One region of the Ventrimonas sp. genome, then DNA from elsewhere that is predicted to be linked to it. Evidence: predicted binding sites of a transcription regulator. Region 1 holds the regulator's gene; each other region holds the start of a gene.
The links. The regulator Rex, encoded in region 1, represses fermentation and respiration genes when NADH is low (regulators of the CRP and FNR family bind a similar motif). The targets are predictions, from matches to a motif close to ATTGTTAANTANTTAACAAT.
Positions count from the first base shown of each region.

Region 2: the regulator Rex is predicted to act here: its motif matches at 928-947, upstream of ACMP1L_RS13375 ((2Fe-2S) ferredoxin domain-containing protein).
Region 3: the regulator Rex is predicted to act here: its motif matches at 886-905, upstream of adhE (bifunctional acetaldehyde-CoA/alcohol dehydrogenase).

Region 1 covers NZ_DBFCCJ010000053.1:68,605-70,871, reverse strand. Annotated here, with positions in the region: gene ACMP1L_RS09040 (ABC-F family ATP-binding cassette domain-containing protein) at 1-255, opposite strand, end outside; gene ACMP1L_RS09035 (redox-sensing transcriptional repressor Rex) at 433-1,104, shown strand; gene ACMP1L_RS09030 (NAD(P)H-hydrate dehydratase) at 1,226-2,267, shown strand, end outside.
Region 2 covers NZ_DBFCCJ010000082.1:40,004-42,270, reverse strand. Annotated here, with positions in the region: gene ACMP1L_RS13380 ([Fe-Fe] hydrogenase large subunit C-terminal domain-containing protein) at 1-641, opposite strand, end outside; gene ACMP1L_RS13375 ((2Fe-2S) ferredoxin domain-containing protein) at 644-883, opposite strand; tRNA gene ACMP1L_RS13370 (tRNA-Pro) at 1,070-1,143, shown strand; tRNA gene ACMP1L_RS13365 (tRNA-Glu) at 1,148-1,219, shown strand; gene ACMP1L_RS13360 (hypothetical protein) at 1,283-2,267, opposite strand, start outside.
Region 3 covers NZ_DBFCCJ010000012.1:22,421-24,687, reverse strand. Annotated here, with positions in the region: gene ACMP1L_RS01765 (ParB/RepB/Spo0J family partition protein) at 1-131, shown strand, start outside; gene ACMP1L_RS01760 (DUF4446 family protein) at 162-683, shown strand; gene adhE (bifunctional acetaldehyde-CoA/alcohol dehydrogenase) at 959-2,267, shown strand, end outside.

The DNA of each region.
Region 1 (2,267 bases):
TTCCTCATAGATGGTACGGCTGCTGTCCAGATCCTGGTGCTGCGCCAGGTAGCCGAGGGTTTTGCCCTTTGCGAGAACGACCTCGCCGGAATCCGCTGACAGCTCGCCGACAATGATCTTTAAGAGAGTAGACTTTCCGGCACCGTTGATGCCTACGATGGCAGCCTTTTCCTGATCTTCTATATGAAAAGATACTTCGGACAGAATCTCATCCGTGCCGAAGGCTTTGCTGATGTGATTGCATGATAAAATCATAGATAACTCCATTTCGTTACGTTTTCTACTATAAGACTTATCAAGTATAATATAGGCTTTCAACACTTGTAAAGGACTTTCTTCTGATTTTTTGTTTCGAAATTGTTTGAACATTGACATAGATTTCGCAAACGGTTATAATAGATTTTAATAGTTTACGTATAGGAGATGTGCAACATGGAAAACAGAGAGATATCCAAAGCAGTTATTACAAGACTCCCGAGGTATTACCGTTATCTCGGAGAGCTTTTGGAATCAGGTGTAGAGCGTATCTCATCCAATGAGCTGAGTACCAGGATGAAGGTGACTGCTTCCCAGATTCGTCAGGATTTAAATAACTTTGGAGGATTCGGTCAGCAGGGTTATGGTTATAACGTAAAATACCTGTATACAGAGATCGGAAAGATCCTTGGAATCGACCGCCAGCATAACCTGATCATTATTGGTGCCGGAAATCTTGGTCAGGCCATTGCAAATTATGCAAATTTTGAAAAGCGCGGTTTTATGATCAAAGGCATGTTTGACATTAACCCGAGACTGATCGGGCTTGTGGTACGCGGAATTGAGATCCGCGGAGTAGATGATCTGGAGCAGTTTATCAAAGATAATGATGTTCAGATGGCAGCACTGACCATTCCGAAAACAAAAGCTCCGGAGCTGGCTGACCGTCTGGTCAATGCGGGAATTAAAGGAATCTGGAACTTTGCCCATCTGGATCTGAATGTTCCGGACGATGTTGTGGTGGAGAATGTTCATCTTTCCGAGAGCCTTATGCGCCTGTCTTATCGGGTATGCAGCATGCAGGACCGGAAAGAGGAAGAGGAAAAGAAAGCTCAGAGAGAGTCCTAGAGGCAGAGCGAAACAGAGGTAAAAGCCGACAGGCGGGGATACGATCAGTTCTCCTGCCTGCCGGTTTTTTGAGTTTCCATCCATCCTTTACAGGGGAGCGGAATCAGAGAGGAGACGGAACATGGATTACGCAGTAACGGCACAGCAGATGAAAGCGATTGACCAGAATACCATAAAAAACATCGGCATTCCGTCCATGGTGCTTATGGAGCGGGCTGCCCTGGCTGTGGCGGAGGCCGCAGAGCATATGGCGAAAGAGCGGAATCTGGGGAAAAAAGCCCGGATCCTGGCTGTGTGTGGTACCGGAAACAATGGCGCGGACGGAGTGGCAGCAGGACGCATCCTGCAGGGACGCGGATATAACGTAAGTCTCCTGCTTGTCGGCAATCCGGAGCACGATTCAGAAGAGATGAAGACTCAGAAGCAGATCGCCCGAAATCTGGATCTTGCGCAGTGCACGGCAGCAGAGTATCAGGAGGCACCATGTGATATCATTCTTGATGCAGTGTTTGGGATCGGTCTTGGCCGGGAAATTGGCGGGGAATACCGGAAGGTCCTGGAAATGCTGGCTTCTCTGCGGGAGCAGTATGGAACCGGAGTGATCGCGGTAGACACGCCGTCCGGGATCCATGGAACGACCGGTGAAATCATGGGAATTGCCCTGGAGGCCGATATTACCGTGACCTTTGGCTTTGCAAAAACCGGTCTTCTGCTTTATCCCGGAAAATATTATGCAGGAAACCTTGTGGTAGCCGACATCGGATTCCCTCAGGCCAGTCTGCTGAAGGCCGGATGGGATGCAAAGCTGATTACACCGGATGATCTGTCCTGGCTTCCAAAGCGTCAGCCGGATGGGAATAAAGGGACATTTGGCAAAGTTCTGGTCATCGCGGGAAGCAGAGGCATGAGCGGAGCGGCTTATTTTTCAGCGCTTGGTGCTTACCGTACCGGCGCCGGTCTGGTGAAGATCCTGACTGTGCCGGAAAACCGGCAGGTTCTTCAGACACAGCTTCCAGAAGCAATCATAAGCTGTTATGATCCGGATCAGGAGGAGACTATGCAGAAAATCCTGGAGGCGGAGTGTGCCTGGGCCGACGTGATCGTGGCAGGACCCGGCCTGGGACAGGAGGCATATACGGAATATCTTCTGGAGACGGTTTTGT
Region 2 (2,267 bases), on a different contig from region 1:
AACCAGCGGCTGATATCGTTAAAATTCAGCACTGCATCAATACAGTCAGCATGGCGCGGATCCAGCGCCTCCTGTTTTTTTGCGATACAGGGGCCCAGGAAAACGACCCTGGTATCCGCTCCCATCTGCTGTTTGATCATGCGTCCGTGGGCGATCATGGGCGAAACCACCGGAGCCAGATACGGAATCAGCTTCGGATAATATTTTTCGATCAGAGCGTTCACGCTCGGGCAGCAGGTGCTGATGATATTTTCCCTGGTTCCTTCCGAAAGAAGCTTCGCATACTCCGCAGTTACCAGCGCAGCACCCTCAGCAGTTTCACGAACATCGGTAAAGCCCAGACGCATCAGCGCACAGCGCACCTGCCCGATAGTATGGTATTTTAAGAGTCCCATATAAGATGGCGCAATGGAAATGACCACTTTCTCCCCGGCCTCAATCATGCCTTTTACCAGACTCAGGTCACTGACCAGAGTTTTGGCTGACTGTGGACAGATCTGCAGGCAGCGCCCGCAGAGAATACAGTTTTCCGGCATGATCTCCGCACGCCCGTCTTTTACCATGATGGCCTTGACTTCGCAGTTGCGCACACACTTGTAACAGTGACGGCATTTTGTTGCTTTAAAGTCAATGATCGCCATACCTACAGCCTCCCTAAAATTTCCTTTTCAAAAAAGTCATCGGTGGTTTCCGGCTTTAAGGAGAAAAGCTCTCCGTCTACTGTCACGCAGACTCCATTCACACAGTTGCCGCTGCAAAAGGCTCCATTTAAATCTACCTTATCAGAGACTCCGTGTTCCTTTACCAGTTCCTGCAGACGCTGGATAATTTCTCTTGATCCTTTTAAATGACATGCACTTCCGATACAGATCGTAACTCTCATAACTCAATCCTCCAAAATCGCATAATATAGGTTTATTTTCTCATATTGACACATTTTTATCAATAAGAAAATTACATAAAATAGCGTAAAACCGTGTTTTTTCTTGTATACAAAAACTTTTTTCAATTTTTTTCAAAAAAGTGCTTGCATTATTTCCAGAATGGTGATATATTATTGGAGTCGCTTCGAGGCGTGGCTCAGTTTGGTAGAGCGCTGCGTTCGGGACGCAGAGGTCGCAAGTTCGAATCTTGTCGCCTCGATTCTGGCCTCATGGTCAAGCGGTTAAGACGACGCCCTCTCACGGCGTAAACTCGGGTTCGATTCCCGATGAGGTCATAGAATCCAGAATCAAAGCGAAGAAAACACCAGAGCAGCTGCTCTGGTGTTTTTGTTTTATCCTTATTGTAAATGACGTGCCGTAATTCCTTTCAGCCGGCAAAATTCCTCAAGTTCTACGGTATAATCTCCCTCCACGCAGTGCACATGGTTAGAACTGTATACGCGCATAAATTCGTTCACATCCAGATGATGCTCCACAAAAGCCGTAGGACGGTATGGCGAATACTCTTTTATTTTCTCCCGCGGTTCTTTTACCGTCTTTCCTGTAAAAAAAGCCATCTCATAATTTCCATTTTTACGGAAGAGACGCATATAGGTAAAAATTCCTTCCTCACACACAAACTGCGTTGCCGCTCCGCCTGCCATGCCAAAGCCATGCGGCATTAGATGCACCTTGGAAAGATTTTCTTCCGGTTTTTCCGAAAGTCCGGCAAAATACGAGGCCATGGCACCACAGTTTGCAAAAACAAACCGGTCACTGGTAACCTGTGCAATATCCTGAAGCGCAGTAGGCTTTCCACCCGATATCAGTTTTAAGATCTGCATGGAAAGTGCACCATCCGCATCAGCCTCACAGCTGCAGGCTACCGGACATTTATTTCCATCCGCATCATATGGATCATTTAACATCTGAACATTCAGACACTGCAGGCAGTAGCGGTTACTCAGCTCTGTCTGACACTTGATTCCGACAAAATCCAACTCATAATCCCGCATAATCGCTTTTGTAGCCAGATAGCTGGAAATCATTTTCTTCAAATGTTCCCGTGTAAACCGTTCTTCCGAATTATAAAGGACTTGTCCGTAATAACGCTCAATATAAGCCAGATACGTCTCAATCTCTGCCTCTGAAACGGTCTTTCCCCGGTCAGCAATCTCAAACTGGTCAATCTGTTCCATATCAACGCCAAACAGATTTTCCCACTGTACCAGGTCTGCCGTACCGGTACTGATTCCAAGGCTGCGTCCTCCGATACAGCCAAAGGTCTGTCCATTCAGCTGTTCCGCCGCATTGGCCGCATTAGCCCAGGCTGTCAGTTCCTTC
Region 3 (2,267 bases), on a different contig from region 1:
AAACGGTTATGGGAACTAAGGTTAACATCAGTCGTAAAGATAAATCCAAAGGAAAAATTGAAATTGAGTATTACTCCGAGGCTGAGCTGGAGCGTCTTGTAGAACTGATCGAATCTATCCAGCCGGTATAGTCTAAAACGGAAGGACAGGAATGCATTAATATGGAAGAAAGTATTTTAAACGATCTGGGTTTTGATCCGGTGTATCTGTTGATCGCATCGGCAATTCTTACCTTGATTTTAATGGTTGTGACAATATTGTGCCTGATTAACATGAGAAAGCTTTACCGCCGATATGATATTTTTATGCGTGGAAAAGATGCGGAAAGTATGGAAAACATGATTGTGGATCAGATGAACGCAATTATTGAATTGCAGTCCCAGGACCGCTATAATAAGGATTCTATTCGAACAGCTAACAAAAATAGCCGTGCCGCATTCCAGAAGATCGGAATTGTGAAGTACAATGCATTCAAGGGTATGGGTGGAAATTTGAGTTTTGCTTTGGCCATGTTGGATTATACCAATACCGGATTTGTATTGAATTCAGTTCACAGTCGAGAGGGCTGCTATCTGTATTTAAAGGATGTGGAACGTGGTGAAACAGAGGTTTTGCTTGGTGCGGAGGAGAAGGAAGCATTGGAGCAGGCTCTTGGTTACAAGGAGAGAAAGCCAGAGGTATAAAGCAAAAGACCAGAACTGAGATGAGAGTTATTATCCGGTCCTGGTCTTTTGCTTTTGTATTAATTGAGGCTTGCAGCAGTGTTGCAGCTCCGTCTTCAAATATGCATTTTGTATACAAATACATGTATGGAAAAAAGATCATAAAAATAAAAATAAATATATTGACAACTATTTAACGAGTGGTATAATACTAACAGAATTCATCGTTAAAGAAATATCAATATAATTAACGAAAGTTTATAAACCCCATTCAAAAACCGTTGGAGGATAAAAACATGGCAAAGAAAGAGATGACAGCAGTTCCGGAAATCATCGATAGCGTAGAGGCACTGGAAGCAAAGATGGCCGCTATGCGTGATGCACAGAAGGTATTTGCAACCTATACTCAGGAGCAGGTTGATAAGATTTTCCACGCAGCTGCGATCGCAGCAAATCAGATGCGCATTCCATTGGCAAAGATGGCAGTGGAAGAGACTGGTATGGGCGTGGTAGAGGATAAGGTGATCAAGAACAACTACGCAGCAGAGCATATTCACAATGCATATAAAGATATGAAGACCTGCGGCGTGATCGAAGAAGATAAGGCATACGGTATCAAGAAGATTGCAGAGCCGATCGGTCTGGTTGCAGCCGTTATCCCAACAACCAATCCGACTTCCACCGCAATTTTTAAAACCCTGATCTGTTTAAAGACCAGAAATGCTATTATCATTTCCCCACATCCGCGTGCAAAAGCCTGCACCATTGCAGCAGCGAAAGTTGTTCTGGACGCAGCCGTAAAAGCTGGTGCACCGGAGGGAATTATCGGATGGATCGATGTTCCGTCTCTGGAGCTGACTAACACGGTAATGAAGGATGCTGATATTATTCTGGCAACCGGTGGTCCGGGTATGGTAAAGGCAGCATATTCTTCTGGAAAACCGGCACTGGGAGTAGGTGCAGGAAATACCCCGGCAATCATTGATGATACTGCTGATATCAAGCTGGCAGTCAATTCCATCATCCATTCCAAGACTTTTGATAATGGTATGATTTGTGCGTCTGAGCAGTCGGTAACGGTTCTTGCACCGGTTTATGAGGCAGTGAAAAAAGAGTTTGTATACCGCGGTTGCTATTTCTTAAAACCAGATGAGATTGAGAAAGTAAGAAAAACCATTCTTATCAACGGATCCTTAAATGCAAAGATCGTAGGTCAGAGTGCATATAAGATCGCAAAGATGGCTGGTGTTGAGGTGCCGGAGGATACCAAGATCCTGATCGGTGAGGTAGAGTCTGTAGATATCAGTGAGGAGTTTGCACACGAGAAACTCTCACCGGTTCTGGCTATGTACAAGGCTCAGACTTTTGATGAGGCGATTGCAAAGGCAGAGCGCCTGGTTGCAGATGGCGGTTATGGCCACACATCTTCCCTCTATGTCAATGTAAACGAGAAAGAGAAGATGGCAAAACATGCAGCTGCCATGAAGACCTGCCGTATCCTGGTCAATACCCCGTCATCTCAGGGCGGTATTGGCGATCTGTATAACTTCAAGCTGCTCCCATCCCTGACACTGGGCTGTGGTTCCTGGGGCGGTAACTCTGTTT